4 regions of the Nonomuraea sp. NPDC004580 genome follow, and region 4 is predicted to be linked to each of the others. Evidence: riboswitches for the same ligand, from Rfam matches in the RefSeq annotation. Region 4 holds a riboswitch; each other region holds the start of a gene.
What was found. A riboswitch is a leader RNA that binds a small molecule or an ion and turns the genes downstream of it on or off. The one in region 4 is predicted to bind cyclic di-AMP.
Positions count from the first base shown of each region.

Region 1: another riboswitch for cyclic di-AMP. It lies ahead of ABZW11_RS43625 (GH25 family lysozyme); the one in region 4 lies ahead of ABZW11_RS22720 (hypothetical protein).
Region 2: another riboswitch for cyclic di-AMP. It lies ahead of ABZW11_RS38710 (CHAP domain-containing protein); the one in region 4 lies ahead of ABZW11_RS22720 (hypothetical protein).
Region 3: another riboswitch for cyclic di-AMP. It lies ahead of ABZW11_RS19220 (hypothetical protein); the one in region 4 lies ahead of ABZW11_RS22720 (hypothetical protein).

Region 1 is NZ_JBEXLH010000091.1:20,172-23,877, reverse strand. Features, by position in the region: gene ABZW11_RS43630 (SDR family oxidoreductase) at 1-617, shown strand, start outside; gene ABZW11_RS43625 (GH25 family lysozyme) at 631-1,374, opposite strand; cyclic di-AMP (ydaO/yuaA leader) riboswitch at 1,387-1,530, opposite strand; gene mqo (malate dehydrogenase (quinone)) at 1,720-3,162, opposite strand; gene ABZW11_RS43615 (hypothetical protein) at 3,342-3,644, shown strand.
Region 2 is NZ_JBEXLH010000064.1:17,136-20,841, forward strand. Features, by position in the region: gene ABZW11_RS38695 (hypothetical protein) at 1-269, opposite strand, end outside; gene ABZW11_RS38700 (aldo/keto reductase) at 363-1,178, shown strand; gene ABZW11_RS38705 (Gfo/Idh/MocA family oxidoreductase) at 1,261-2,214, shown strand; cyclic di-AMP (ydaO/yuaA leader) riboswitch at 2,332-2,468, shown strand; gene ABZW11_RS38710 (CHAP domain-containing protein) at 2,481-3,179, shown strand; gene ABZW11_RS38715 (hypothetical protein) at 3,242-3,574, opposite strand; gene ABZW11_RS38720 (hypothetical protein) at 3,610-3,706, shown strand, end outside.
Region 3 is NZ_JBEXLH010000016.1:108,837-112,542, reverse strand. Features, by position in the region: gene ABZW11_RS19240 (rod shape-determining protein) at 1-492, opposite strand, end outside; gene ABZW11_RS19235 (PadR family transcriptional regulator) at 714-1,145, opposite strand; gene ABZW11_RS19230 (hypothetical protein) at 1,151-1,393, shown strand; gene ABZW11_RS19225 (DUF5302 domain-containing protein) at 1,442-1,642, shown strand; cyclic di-AMP (ydaO/yuaA leader) riboswitch at 1,810-1,950, shown strand; partial or broken gene ABZW11_RS19220 (hypothetical protein) at 2,196-2,621, shown strand; gene ABZW11_RS19215 (alpha/beta hydrolase) at 2,786-3,631, shown strand; gene ABZW11_RS19210 (helix-turn-helix domain-containing protein) at 3,665-3,706, opposite strand, start outside.
Region 4 is NZ_JBEXLH010000021.1:119,993-123,698, reverse strand. Features, by position in the region: gene ABZW11_RS22735 (TrpB-like pyridoxal phosphate-dependent enzyme) at 1-322, shown strand, start outside; gene ABZW11_RS22730 (DeoR/GlpR family DNA-binding transcription regulator) at 619-1,395, shown strand; gene galT (galactose-1-phosphate uridylyltransferase) at 1,392-2,465, shown strand; cyclic di-AMP (ydaO/yuaA leader) riboswitch at 2,537-2,675, shown strand; gene ABZW11_RS22720 (hypothetical protein) at 2,681-3,637, shown strand.

The DNA.
Region 1 (3,706 bases), on a different contig from region 4:
GTCTCGCCGAAGCGCTGGAGGGGGCGCGGGTGGTGGTCGACGTGTCGAACGCGCCGTCGTTCGAACCGGCCGCCGTCCTGGAGTTCTTCGAGACCTCCACCGGCAACCTGCTGGCCGCCGAGTCGGAGGCGGGGGTCGGGCACCATGTCGCGTTGTCCATCGTCGGCACCGAACGCATGCCGGACAACGGATATTTCCGGGCGAAGGTCACACAGGAGCAGCTGATCGAGAAGTCGGGGATCCCGTACTCGCTGGTGCACGCGACCCAGTTCTTCGAGTTCGTGAAGGGCATCGCGGACGAGGCCGCCGACGGGGGAGTGGTGCGCATCGCGCCTGTGCTGTTCCAGCCGATCGCCGGGGACGACGTGGCCGCGGTGCTGTGCGAGGTCGCGGAGGGTACGCCGCTCAACGGCCGGCTGGAGGTGGCCGGGCCGGAGCGGGTCAGGATGGACGAGTTCGTCCGGCAGGCGCTGGCGGGGCTCGGTGACCCCCGTGAGGTGGTCACCGACCCGCACGCGCGTTACTTCGGGAGCGAGCTGGGCGAGCACTCGCTCGTGCCGCTGGGGGAGGCGCGGCTCGGCGGGGCTCGCTACGGCGACTGGGCCGCCGCCGGGTAGAACGCCCGAGACGTCAGACGGACTGGCGGCCCAGGGCGCGGAGCTGGTCGGGCGTCAGAGCCGAGACGTTCTGGTCGATGGGGACGTCCGTGTACTGGTGGATCGTCCACGACTTCCAGTCGGCCGGCGGCGTGATCGCGCCCTTGGCACGGCTGTAGTGGGCGACCCAGAGCGGGTACTGCGCCAGGCCGTGGCCGTAGGTGTCGGCGAAGTTCCAGCCGCTGTAGAAGAGCGGCTTGGTGCCGGTCTGGTTCTCCACGTACGACAGCCACGCCTTGGCCCAGGCGTTCACCTCGGCGACGGACTTGCCGTCGGTCGTCTCCAGGTCGAGGACCAGCAGGTCACCGGCCTTGGCGGGCTGGGCGTTCACCGCGGCCAGGAAGTGGTTGGCGTCGGCGATGGGATCGTCGGCGGGGTGGCCGTAGTGGTAGGCGCCGCGCACGATGCCCTTCTCGCCGAGCTCCCGCCAGTGCCTGGCGAAGGAGGAGTCGACGAAGTCGGTCCCCTCGGTGGCCTTGATGATGCCGAACTGCGCAGAGCTGGCGCTCCAGTCGTACAGCGGCTCGTAGTGGGAGATGTCCAGGCCGTAGGTCAGGGCGGAGCTGTGCTGGGCCGCCTCGTGCGGGGCGACCTGGTCGGTGGTGGAGGCGTGTGCGGTGCCGGTGACGGCGGTGCCGGTGACGGCGGTGACGGCGGCGAGTACGGCTCCGCCGAGCGCCAGTCCGAGGCGCTTGCGGTTCTCGGCAAGCTTGGCCATGCGGATGTTGACTCCTTGCTTCCATGCCGCCTACCGGGTTAGCTGACGGGTTCGGGACTGGAAGTGCCCTACGGACACGGGCATGAGCGGGCGTCCGATTCACCCCGGAAAGTGGGTCCCCGGTTCCGCGGGACGCGGATTCGGCGGCCGTACGCCGGAGACGGCGTACGGTCCGGTCAAAGATGCGAGGTCACGCGCTGCGGTGGTCCCTCGACCCGCAAAAGTACATAATTCGCAAAAGTATCTGCAAGTACTCCAAAGGGACTTTCCAGCCTCTGACCTGGTAAGAGGCCCGAAAACCCCGTGTACGTCGCGGATTCGGAAATAGGTAAAGTTTTCCGGCATTCACTCCAGACGAAGCGTTCGAGCCGTCCTCGTGAGGGTCTCCGGCGGCGGTGCGGCGCCGTACGACGGCACGAGCTCGCGCAACGCCGGCCGCCAGCCGTCCACCCGGCCGGGGAAGGCGCGTCCGAGCACGTCCAGCATGATCGCCACGGACGCCGACGCCCCGGGTGAGGCACCGAGCAGGGCGGCGAGCCCCCCGTGGGCCGACGTCACCACCTCGGTGCCGAACCCGGCGATCGACCCGCGCCCGTTCACCGGCTTGACCACCTGCACCCGCTGGCCCGCGGTGATCGGCTCCCAGTCCTCCGCCCGCGCCTCGGGGACGAACCGGCGCAGCGCCCGCAGCCGGTCGCCGCGCGTCTGCGCGAGCTGCCCGACCAGGTAGCGCAGCAGGGCGGGCTCGGCGCGGGCGGCGCCGAGCAGCGTCATGACGTTGCCGGGGGTGACGGATCCCGGCAGGTCGGTGAGCCTGCCGCGCTTGAGGAAGCGTGGCGAGAACGCGGCGAAGGGGCCGAACATCAGGTATGTGCGCCCGTCCACGACCCGGGTGTCGAGATGCGGCACCGACAGGGCGGGCGCGCCCGGCTCGGCATGACTGTAGACCTTGGCGTGGTGCCCGGCCACCAGCTCGGCCCGGTCCGTACGCAGGAACCGCCCGCTGATCGGGAACCCCCCGTACGCCCGCGTCTCCGCCACCCCGGCGCTCTGCAGCAGCGGCAGCGTGCCGCCGCCCGCCCCCAGGAACACGAACGACCCGCGCACCCCGTAGTCGCGGGAACCCGCCAGGTCGCGCACCCGCAGCCGCCACGACCTGCGGTCATGGGAGAGCCCGCGCACCTCGTGCCCGGTCCGCACCTCGACGCCGTCGCGTTCGAGCGCGGCGAACAGCCGCCGGGTCAGCACGCCGTAGTCGACGTCGGTGCCGCCACGGGAACGGCACAGCGCCACCTGCTCACCGGCGGGCCGGCCGGCGAACATCAGCGGCAGCAGCTCCGCCATCACCGCCCGGTCGCGGATGAACTCAAGCCCCTCGAACAGCGGATGATCGCGCAGCGCCGCGTGCCGCAGCCGCAGGTGCTCGACCCCGGCCGCGCCCCGGGCGAAGGAGAGATGCGGCACCGGCCGGATGAACCCGGCGGGATCGCCCAGCGTGCCCTCCTCGACCAGGCCGGCCCACAGCTGCCGGGAGAGCTGGAACTGCTCGTTGATGGCGATGGCCCCGCCGACGTCGATCGAGCCGTCGCCGGTGAGCGGCGTGTAGTTGAACTCGCACAGTCCCGCGTGCCCGGTGCCGGCGTTGTTCCAGGCCGACGAGCTCTCCAGGCCGAGGCCGTCGAGCCGCTCCAGGACGAGCACCGACCAGTCCGGCTGTACGCGGCGCAGCAGCACGCCCAAGGTGGCGCTCATGATGCCACCGCCGACCAGGACCACGTCGTAGCCCACCCCGGCTCACCTCCAACTCGTATGACATGTTCGCTACTTGTATAACAGCGTCCGCGCGATGTGCGAGATCCGGAGTAGCGTGGATCTTCGAGCGCCCGTACGGCACAGGAGGTGATCACGATGCACCCGGTCTAGGGACGGCCCCACCCGGGGGCGTCACGGAGCCGAAAGGTGACCGTATGAGCAAGACCGACAAGACCCGTCCCTGGTGGGTGAAGATGGCCGAGGCGCCGATGGTGCACTGCCGGCCCGTTCACGACCACCGCGACGGCGTCTGCACCCTTCCCGGCCGCGTCGACCGCGAGAGCGCGTCGCTCAACCGGCGCATGAGCGGCTGCTACTGGCAGGCCACCGCCACGTTCCTGTTCGGTGAGGGCACCCTCAGCGGAGGCCGGGAGTGGACCGGCTACTGCCGTGCGGCGCGCCGCCGCGAGCGGCGTGCGGCCCGCCGCGAGCTGCGCGACTACCGCGCTGACGACTGAGTCGGCGACTGAGACGGCGACTGGGACGGCGACCGACAGCGCCCCGGGAGGCATCCGCCTCC
Region 2 (3,706 bases), on a different contig from region 4:
CTGGACAGCAGCCAGCGCAGCTGCACCCGTCCCGAGAAGGCGTCGCCCACCGCCAGCGCGCGACGCGGCATGCGCTCACGCGGCTCGGCCAGCTCCAGCCCGCCGGGCAGCGCCATCGAGCGCAGCTCGCGCCGGGTGGCCTTGAGCGGGCGCAGACCGGCGCGCGGCACGACCGCCGTGGCCGGGCCGAGGAGCCCGGCGTGGTGGGCCTCGACGGCGCACAGCATCTGGAGCGGTGACTCCACCCAGGCCGACGCCTGTTCGACCACTCCTGCCCTCCCAGGTGATGGGCCGTTCACGACCGCTTCAAGCTAGCCCGCCCGGCTTAAGCCGCCAGGAACGCGGCATGAACAATGGAGGGTATGAACTCGCTCATGCTCAACACGGACGGCGTGCAGATCCCGCAGCTCGGTTATGGCGTCTGGCAGGTACCTGCCGAGGAGGCCGAGCAGGCGGTCACGACCGCGTTCAAGGCCGGCTACCGGCACATCGACACGGCCGCCGCCTACGGCAACGAGGAGGGCGTGGGCCGCGCGGTGCGCAACAGCGGGCTGCCCAGGGAGAAGGTGTTCGTCACGACCAAGCTGGCCAACGGCGAGCACGCCCGCGCCGAGGCCGCCTTCGACGAGTCGCTGGCCCGGCTCGGCCTCGACTACGTCGACCTTTACCTCATCCACTGGCCGATGCCGCGCCAGGACAAGTACGTGCAGGCGTGGAAGGCCATGGAGAAGATCTACCGGGACGGCCGGGCCAAGGCCATCGGCGTCTCCAACTTCACCGTCGAGACGCTCACCAGGCTCATGGACGAGGCCGACATCGTCCCCGCCATCAACCAGATCGAGCTCCACCCCTACTTCCAGCAGCGGCAGATGCGCGAGTTCCACGAGGCCAACGGCATCCTCACCGAGGCGTGGAGCCCGCTGGGGCAGGGCAGGGGGCTGCTCGACGACCCGGCGCTGCGGGTGCTGGCCGACAAGCACTGCAAGACGCCGGCGCAGATCGTGCTGCGCTGGCACCTGCAGCTCAGGAACGTGGTGATCCCGAAGTCGGTGACGCCGGCCCGGATCGCCGAGAACATCGACGTCTTCGACTTCATCCTGGACGCCGAGGACCTCGCGGCCATCGGCGCGCTCAGCCGGGGGCAGCGGCTCGGGCCCGACCCCGACTCGTTCGAGTGACGGATGTGACAAAACGACATTCCTGATATTTCCGGCACCACCGACATAAGCCCCTATTTGCCTTCCGGATACGATCGCCGGCGTGCGAGATTTCACTTGGGGAATAGCCGCCACCGGCGGCATCGCCCGTACCGTGGGTGCGGCGATCGTGGCGGAGCCCGGCATGCGGGTGGCCGCCGTAGGAAGCAGGAACCTGGCCAGGGCGCAGGCCCTGGCGTCGGCTTTGGGCGCGGAGTCGGCGTACGGGTCCTATGAGGAGTTGTGCGCCGACCCGGCGGTGGACGCGATCTACGTCGCCACCCCGCACGCCCAGCACCTGCAGGTCGCCGAGGCCGCGATCGCGGCGGGCAAGGCGGTGCTGTGCGAGAAGCCGCTGGCCGCGACCGTGGACGACGCGGAGAAGATGGTGCGGTTGGCCCGCGAGGCCGGGGTCTTCCTGATGGAGGCCATGTGGATGCGGTTCAACCCGCTCATCAGGCGCATCACGGAGGATCCGCGCTTCGGGGAGATCCGGTCGGTGCAGGCGAGCTTCGGCTTCGCCCATCCGTACGACCCGGCGCACCGCCTGTGGGCGCCGGAGCTGGGCGGCGGCGCCCTGCTCGACCTCGGGATCTACCCGTTCGGGCTGGCCCAGCTCATCCTGGGCATGCCCACCGACCTGCACGTCACCGGCTCCCTGGCCCCGAACGGCGTTGACGCGGAGGCGGCCGGCGTCTTGCGTTACCCCGGCGGGCGGCACGCTCTCGTGGCCACCTCATTGCTCGGGAATTACCCGAACGGGGCCAGTGTTGTAGGTACCCAGATGCGGGCGGACATCCAGGCGCCGTTCTGGGCACCGCAGCGGATCGTCCTCTCCGGGCCGGCGATGGAGCCGGAGGAGCACGTGCTCGACCCGGCCGACAACGGTTACGCCGGAGAGCTCCGCGAAGTCCGCGCCGCCACGGCCGAAGGCAGGACCGAATCCTCGATCATGCCGCTTGACGAATCCCTTGCCATGATGGGGCTTCTGGCCAAGGCGCGCAGTCAGCTCCGCTGACTTTACTTTTATGGATTTGTAATCCTCTTGCCTCATGTATTACCTTATGGGGCATCTTGAGGCATACGTCCGGTTTGTCCGGCTATGTCAGACCATCGCACGACACATCACAGGATCGTCCTGTGACCGCTGAATCCGCCACGCGCGGAACCGGGGACCCATGTCCTTTGGGGTGAATCGGCACTTCGGTGCCGTAGGGCAGCTTCCACGCCCGAACCCGTCAGCTAACCCGGTAAGCGGCATGGAAGCAAGGAGCAACCCCCTCGATGGCCAAGCATCGTCTTACCGCTGTCTCGAAGAGCACCATCGCCCGCGCCGTCCTCGGCGCCGGCGTCCTGGCCTCGGCCTTCGGCGTCCCCGCCGCGGCCCACGCCGACACCTCCACCGCCGTCGCCGCGGCCACCGCCGCGAAGCACCCGGCCACCGCGCTCGCCGCCCACAAGGCGGGCGAGCGTGACGAAACCAAGATCACCGCCACCGCCGACCAGGTCCTGGCCGTCGCCAGGGCGCAGGTGGGCGTCTCCGAGAACGCCAGCGGCGGCGGGACCAAGTTCCAGCAGTGGTACGCCAACTCCCAGCGTGCCGCCGAGACCGTCGCCCGTGACGGCGGCAGCCGCAACGCTTACCTGAACGCCGCCTGGTGCTCGATGTTCGTCTCCTGGGTCGGCGAGCAGACCGGCGCCCGCCCGCAGGTCGGCTGGGACGCCTGGACCGTCGCCCACGCCAAGTGGTTCGCCGCCAACAAGCGCTTCGGCCACGAGGCCAAGCCGGGTGCCGTGGTGTTCTTCTCCTGGAAGGGCGGCGACTCCCTGAGCGACATCCAGCACGTCGGCTTCGTCGTCAAGGACAACCACGACGGCACCATCTCCACCATCGAGGGCAACACCGGCAACGGCAAGGTCGAAGAGCGGGTCCGGCCGAAGTCGCAGGTCGTCGGCTACGGCTACCCCGAGTACGCCGGCTGACCTTCCCTCGCGTCCCTCTTCGTGACAGCGGAACGCGCGCCCCTTCCGGGGGCGCGCGTTCGTCATGTCAGGAGGTCGGCGTACGGCCCCGGGATCTCGCTGAGCTCGTCGTGGGTGCCGCACTGCACGATCCGGCCTTCGTCGAGCACGACGATCAGATCCGCCATCCGCACGGTGGGGAAGCGGTGGGTGATCAGCAACGTGACGGCTCCCGGACGGCTCCCGGCCGCCTCGGCGTAGCGGGCGAAGACCGCGCTCTCGGCCGGTGCGTCCAGTGCGGCGGTCGGCTCGTCCAGCACCAGCAGCAACGGCTCCGTCCGCATCGACCCGCGGGCCAGGGCCAGCCGCTGCGTGCCACGCTCGGGACGGTAACCCGGTTCCGCCCAGGCGGTCAATTGCGGAAAGTTGTAAGGCGCCTTACCATTTGGCGATGATCCACGGTGAGCGGCCGTCGTACGACGAGATGGTGTCGATGCTGGGAGTCCCCTTCGCGGTCGAGGACGCCCGCGCCCGCTGGGGCAGGCTCG
Region 3 (3,706 bases), on a different contig from region 4:
CGGAACCGAGCCCGACGCCACCACCGACTCGCCCGACAGCACGGCGATGCGAGCGCTGTCGCGGCCGATGTCGATCACCATGTGCCCCGTGCAGTCCGACAGCTCCAGGCCCGCGCCGAGCGCCGCCGCCACCGCGTGCGGCACCAGCCGGGCGATCCTGGCCTCCGCCTCGTACGCGATGTCGCGCAGCGCCGCCCGGTCGATCGGCGTCGAGTCGCCGGGCAGCGCCATGACGACGCGCGGCCGGGAGTAGGGGTGCCAGTGCACCTTGCGCAGGAAGTGCCGGATCATGCGCCGGGCCAGCTCGGTGTCGGCGGGCAGCCCGCCGCGTACCGGCCAGCACGTACGGCCGCCGCCCCCGAGGGCGGCGGCTTCCGCGCCGTAGCCGATGACCTTCCCGGTGCGGCCGTCGCACATCACCGCCGAGGGCTCATCGAGCACGATGCCCCTGCGCTTGGCGTAGATGCGCGTGCTTGCGGCTCCGAGGTCCATCGCCAAATCACGACCGAAAACGCTCATCGCCGGACATATTTCCTGAGTCGCTCCAACGCAACACCAGGAAGAGAACTGGGCATTTTTACTGAACCGGCGTTAGCGCCGCGATACTGGACGCGTGCTCGACTACGACCGGGCAACCGCCCGCCAGGGCACGTCCGGTACCCCCGGCCCGGTCTTCCGCCTCCTGGCCTTCACCGCCGCCTGGCCTCGTCCGCTCAGGGTCTCCTGAGCTCGGCGAGGGTGTCGTCGGCCCACTGGAGGCCGGTGCGGGCCATGGCGAGGCCGAGCGTGTGGGCGTGGTGGCCGAACTCGCCGGGCCGCAACGACTCCAGCTTCTCCAGCCGCGCCACGTAGCGTGCCCTGATGCGCTCGACCACGGCGACGGCCTGGTCGCGGTCCACCAGGTGCAGCAGGAACGCCTGGAGCGCGACCTCGCTGCGTACGGTCATCGCGGCGTCGTGCTCCTCCATCCACCCGCGCAGCTCCCGGCGGCCGTCGGGCGTGATGCGGTAGATCTTGCGGCCCCTCGCGCCCTCCGACTCGACCTCCACGAGCCCGTCGGCGGTCATCTTCACCAGCTCGGGATAGATCTCCGTGTGCCCGGCCTGCCAGACGTGGTTGAGCGAGTGGTCGAACGTCTTGGCCAGGCGGCATGGTGGCGGTCCTCATCGTCTACACGGCGGAGTTCGCCGCGAGCGTACCCGGGGCGGGCGCGGCCGCCGCGCACGCCTCCGCCGCCGCGCTGGTCGTGCCGTCGCTCGGGGTGGCGGGCGCGGCGATCGCCCTGGTCGCGCTGGTGGCGCTGCCCGACAGGCGGCTCGCGGACCCGGCAGAGCCGGCGGACCGGCCGCCACGGCGGCCTGAAGACACGGTGGAGGCCGGTTTCGCGTCATGAGCGGGGGCGTGCGAAGCTTTGTGTGTCCCCAACACCATGGAGGTCCTCATGGCGGATACACCGGAGCCGGAAGTCAGCGAAACTCCCGAGGACGAGATGAAGCGCAAGTTCCGCGAAGCGCTGGAGCGCAAGCGCAGCCAGCAGGCGGGCGCGGGCGCGGGTGGCAGGGGCGTCGACCCATCGAAGATCCACGGGGCGCACGGCCCGGCTGCCAATAAGAGATCGTTCAGGCGCAAGAGCGGCGGCTGAGGACTGATTCCTCAGGGGGCACGGCATGCCGTGCCCCCTTTTTGTATGCATTCCCGCTGAAGGTAGATCTTTGTCCGATTTGTGGTGAAACGTTTGCGGGTGTCCGATCCCATCGTTAGAGTGTTCGCCATTACCAGCCGGTGACCTAGTCCTTACCCAAGACGGACGACCGGCTGGCGCCGAATCCCGAACCATTCGGGAACCGGGGAACCACCCTCATCCGGGGTGAATCCGGCCCGCGCGGCCGGTAGGGCAACTCCACCGCCCGAACCCGTCAGCTAACCCGGTAGGCGTGATGGAGAGGATTGCGTATCACATGTTTCAGCGCGTCGTACCCCCAGACCGCTCTTTGACGGCCGCCCGCTGAGCGGCCCCCTTCCCCAGGCTCGTCATTTGCGCTCCGCGTAGCGCCGCGGGGTCCCCGCCCCGCCGCGCCCTCATCCCCTCGCGCCCGAGCGCAACTCCCCTGTCCCCTCGTGAAGGGTTTTGCTGCTTCATGTCTGCCCGTTTCAGCCTGCGTTCCCTCGCCACGCTGACCGCCTGCTGCGTCGGCATGCTGACCTGCGCCAGTACCGCCGCGCACGCCGACACCCCCGACAAAAACAAGAAGATCCTGCTCAAGGGCTCGACCACGGCCTCGTACTTCTGGGACGACGGCTCCGGCCGGGCCGGTGACACCGGGCTGCCGGCCAGCGGCAAGCCCATGCAGAAGGGTCTGGCCGCCAGCCCGAGCTGGCCGCTGCTGACCGAGGGTTACGTGGTCTACAAGGGCAAGAAGGCGCCCTTCTTCGTCGGTGACCGCGGGCCGGGCGAGCCCTCCAGTCGCGGCATCATGCTCGACCTCGACGCCAAGACGTTCGCCGAGCTGACCGGCGGCAGGTTCAACTCCAGCACGCTCGGTGTGGACGGCGTCGGCGGCCAGGGCCACATCGAGGTCGAGTACGTCATCACCAAGTGGGGCGACGGCGTGGGCAAGAAGAACCACCCGGTCCCGTTCTCGACCGGCGCCTGGTCCAGGCGCGACAGGAACCCGGCGCCCCCGCCCGCCGAGCAGGAGCAGGGCTCCCAGGCCGGTGGCATCGCCGTACCGGCCGCCCGCTGACGGCTTTACGCCACACGTACCAGAATGACATTCTGGTCTGCGTGACGACCCGTGTAGCCGCAAACGGCATCGAGATCGCCTATGACAGCTTCGGCGCACCCACAGGGCGGCCGCTCCTCCTGATCATGGGGCTCGGCGCGCAGCTCATCCAATGGGACGAAGGGCTCTGCCGGCTCCTCGCGGAGCAGGGACACCACGTCGTACGGTTCGACAACCGCGACGCGGGACTGTCCACGCACCTCCACGACGCGGGCGTCCCCCAGCCGGGGGCGCCCGCGCCGTATTCGCTGACGGACATGGCCGCCGACACCGCCGCGTTCATGGACGCCATCGGCTGGCCGTCCGCGCACGTCGTGGGCGCCTCGATGGGCGGCATGATCGCCCAGACGCTGGCCATCGAGCACCCCGAGCGGGTGCTGACGCTCACCTCCATCATGTCCACGCCGGGACCCGACGTGGTCCCGCCCACCCCCGAGGCGATGACCGCGCTCATGACGCCGCCGCCCACCGACCGCGCCGGCGTGCTCGACCAGTCGGTGGTGACCTGGTCGGTGATCGGCTCACCGGGCTACGAGCTGGACGAGGAAGCCATCAGGGAACGGGCCGGCCTGGCCTACGACCGGTGCTTCGATCCGGCGGGCACGGCCCGGCAGTTCGCGGCCATCAGGGCGTCGGGCGACCGTACGCGGGCGCTGGCGGGCGTCCGCGCCCCCACGCTGGTGATCCACGGCGAGGCCGACCCGCTGATCCCGGTGGCCGGCGGCCGGGCGACGGCGGAGGCGGTGCCGGGGGCGCGCCTGGTGACGTATCCGGGGATGGGGCACGACCTGCCGAAGGCCCTGTGGCCCGACATCGTCGCCGAGATCACCAAGCAGACCGCGTCCTGATCCCTCCAGCTCTGATCGGCCCGCTGAGGCCGATCAGAGCTGGGCGTGCCTCTCGCGGCAGCGCATGATCTCGTG
Region 4 (3,706 bases):
GCCGCTGCTGTCGCACATGTACGAGCTGGGCCTGTTCGAGGCGGTGACCCGGTCGCAGCGGGAATGTTTCGCGGCCGGCGTACGGTTCGCGCGCACCGAGGGCATCCTGCCGGCGCCCGAGCCCACGCACGCGCTGGCGGAGACCATCGCGGAGGCGCTGCGCTGCAAGGAGAGCGGCGAGGAGAAGGTGATCCTGACGGCGCTGTGCGGTCACGGCCACTTCGACCTGGCCGCCTACGACCGCTATCTGGCCGATGAGCTGGAGGACTACTCGCTGCCGCAGGAGCGCATCGACCTGGCGCTCACGGAACTGCCCGGATAGGGGCTGCACGGATAGGGGCTGCACGGATAGGGGCTGCGATAGGCCGCCGGGTGGCCGCGCGGGCGGCCACCCGGCAGGTCAGCGCGCGGTGGGGCGCTTGCCGTGGTTGGCCTTCTTCTTCTTGCGTGCCCTGCCCTTACGTGCGCGTCTGGCCATGAGCTCGCCTCCGCTTGATCGGCACCGGTTGCGCCTTCAACGTCTCCCGGCACGCTGACCAGCGCAAGCGTTCCGCACGAACTAACATTCCCCAACAAATCCGTGTCATAATTTGGTGGAATGTGTTGGAAGGAGCGGGTGTGCTCGCACAGCAGCGTCAGCAGGCGATCCTCGAACGCGTCCGCAGCAACGGCGGCGTACGGGTGGCCGACCTCGTACGCGAGCTCGGCGTCTCCGACATGACCATCAGGCGCGACCTCGAGGTGCTGGCCGAGCGCGGCCTGCTGGAGAAGGTGCACGGCGGCGCGACCGCCCTGGGCCCCGGCTCGACCGAGGAGCCCGGCTTCACCGCCAAGTCGGCCCGCCAGCAGCAGGAGAAGGAGGCCATCGCCCGGCAGGCGGCCACGCTCGTCCGCCCCGGCACGGCCGTCGCGCTGTCGGCGGGCACCACCACGTGGGCGCTGGCGCACCACCTGATCGGCGTGCCCGAGCTGACCGTGATCACCAATTCGATCCCGGTCGCCGAGGTCTTCCACCGCAACCCGCGCGCCGACCGGACGGTCGTGCTGACGGGTGGCGTGCGCACGCCGTCCGACGCGCTGGTGGGGCCGGTCGCGGTGGCCGCGATCCGTCGCCTGCACGTCGACACGCTCTTCCTCGGCGTGCACGGGATGAGCGTCCGGGCCGGGTTCACCACGCCCAACCTGCTGGAGTCGGAGACCGACAGGGAGCTGGTGGCGGCGGCGACCCGGCTGGTCGTCCCCGCCGACCACACGAAGTGGAACACCGTGGGCATCAGCACGATCGCGGAGCTGAGCGAGGCCGACGTGGTCGTCAGCGACGCGGGCCTGCCCGAGGAAGCACGCACTGAGCTGGCCGAACGGGTCGGCGAACTGATCATCGCGGAGGGCTCGTGAAGCGCACCATCACCCATCTCGCCGACGGACGGGAGCTGATCTACTTCGACCGGCGCGACGACGCCGACAGGAGCGCGATCGACCGCCGGCCCCTCGAGCCCCGGCCGCCGGCCTCCGAGCTGCGCTACGACCCGCTGACCGAGGAGTGGATCGCGATCGCGGGGCACCGGCAGACGCGGACGTTCCTGCCCACGGGCGGCACGGCCGAGTGCCCGTTGTGCCCGTCGACCGACGAGCGGTCGACGGAGATCCCGTCGTACGACTACGACGTGGTCGTGTTCGAGAACCGCTTCCCCTCTTTTTCCGGAAATTTGGGGACTTATGAGGATGTGGGCGGGCTGAGTGGGGTCCGGCCGGGAGTGGGGCGGTGTGAGGTGGTGTGCTTCACCTCCGACCACGACTCCTCCTTCTCCAGGCTCTCCGACGACCAGGTGGAGCTGGTCATGGAGGCGTGGGCCGACCGCACGGCGGAGCTGTCCGCCATCGAGGGCGTCGAGCAGGTCTTCTGCTTCGAGAACCGGGGCGAGGAGATCGGCATCACCATCGCCCACCCGCACGGCCAGATCTACGCCTACCCGTACGTCACGCCGAGGACGAAGCTGCAGCTCGGCGCCGCGCAGCGGTACAACGGCAACCTGTTCGCCGACGTGCTGGCCGCCGAGCGGGCCGCGGGCACGCGGGTGGTGGCCGCGAACGAGCTGTGGACGGCCTTCGTGCCCGCCGCGGCGCGCTGGCCGTTCGAGGTGCACGTATATCCGCACCGGCAGGTGCCCGACCTGGCGGCGCTGACGGAGGCGGAGCGGGCCGCGTTCGCACCGCTCTACACCTCGGTGCTGCGGGCGTTCGACGGGCTGTTCGGGGTCGTGATGCCGTACATCTCGGCCTGGCACCAGGCACCGGTGCGCACGGGGAGGGAGCTGGCGTACCTGCACCTGGAGCTGTTCAGCATCAGGCGGGCGCCGAACAAGCTCAAGTACCTGGCCGGCTCGGAGTCGGCGATGGGGGCGTTCGTGAACGACGTACGCCCGGAGGAAGCGGCGCGTATGCTCCGGTCACAGATTGATCACTAATAGATTTCTACTTAAGGTCGCATGACTCGTGATCTACCACTAATATCCCCATATGCGGCGGCCGTAACCCGGCCGACCGCCCGCCTAATCCCGGGCGCGTCGCCCGGGAGCCGGGGACCCAATCCGCACCTTGGGGTGAATCCGCGACAGCGGTAGGGAGCTCCATGCCCGAACCCGTCAGCTAACCCGGCCGGCAGAGGGAGAGGAACTCTTACGTGGCGGCTTCGTCCCCCGCGAAACTTGCCATCGGTCTCGTCACCGCCGCCGCCCTCGCCATCCTCCCGGCGAACGTCGCGACGGCCGCGCCCAAACCGACCGAGTCCGAGCTCCGCGCCCAGCTCAAGCAGCTCAACAACAAGGTCGACAAGCTCATCGAGAAGTACAACCTGAAGCGGGTCGAGCTGGCCGAGGCGCAGGAGGCCGCCAAGAACGCCCAGGCCAAGCTGGCCGCCGCCGAGCAGACGCTGGCCGCGGCCGAGCAGCGGGTCGCCGAGATCGCCCGCCTGCGCTACCAGAACATCGACCCGTCGCTGCCCGGCTTCATGCTGCCCAGCAACGGCGGCAGCGCGGCCCTGCTCGAACAGCTCACCGCCGAGCAGCAGGCCGTCGTGCAGAGCGTGGCCCAGGCCCGTGACGAGCGCAAGAAGGCCAGCGAGGAGGCCGCCGCGCTGACGGCCAAGATCAAGTCGGACGCCGCCACGGTCGCCGGCCAGCGCCGCGAGGCCGAGGACGTCATCAAGGACATCGAGAAGAAGCTGCAGGACCTGGTGCCGGTCGCCACGGGCCGCAAGTCCAACGGCACGTGGGCGCCCGAGCTGCCCGGCGGCACCGACAACATCACCCCGCGTACGCGGCTGATGAAGGCCCAGGTGGAGAAGAACTTCGCGCTGCCGTTCACGGTGGGCTGCTTCCGCGGGGGCTCCAGCGGCGAGCACCCGCTCGGCCGGGCCTGCGACTTCATGATGAGCACCGGCGGCAGCATGCCCACGGCCGCCAACAACGCGCTCGGCGACCGCCTCGCGGAGTGGGCGCTGCAGAACAAGGACAAGCTCGGCGTGAAGTACGTGATCTGGAAGCAGCGCATCAACTCCGGCAGCGGCTGGCGCACGATGTCCGACCGCGGCAGCATCACCGAGAACCACTACGACCACGTGCACATCTCGATGAACTGAAAAGGGGACGAATAGCACCTGATGCGCTTTTCGCACTCTGAAGAAGGCGTTTCAGCCGGTCGTCGGGTC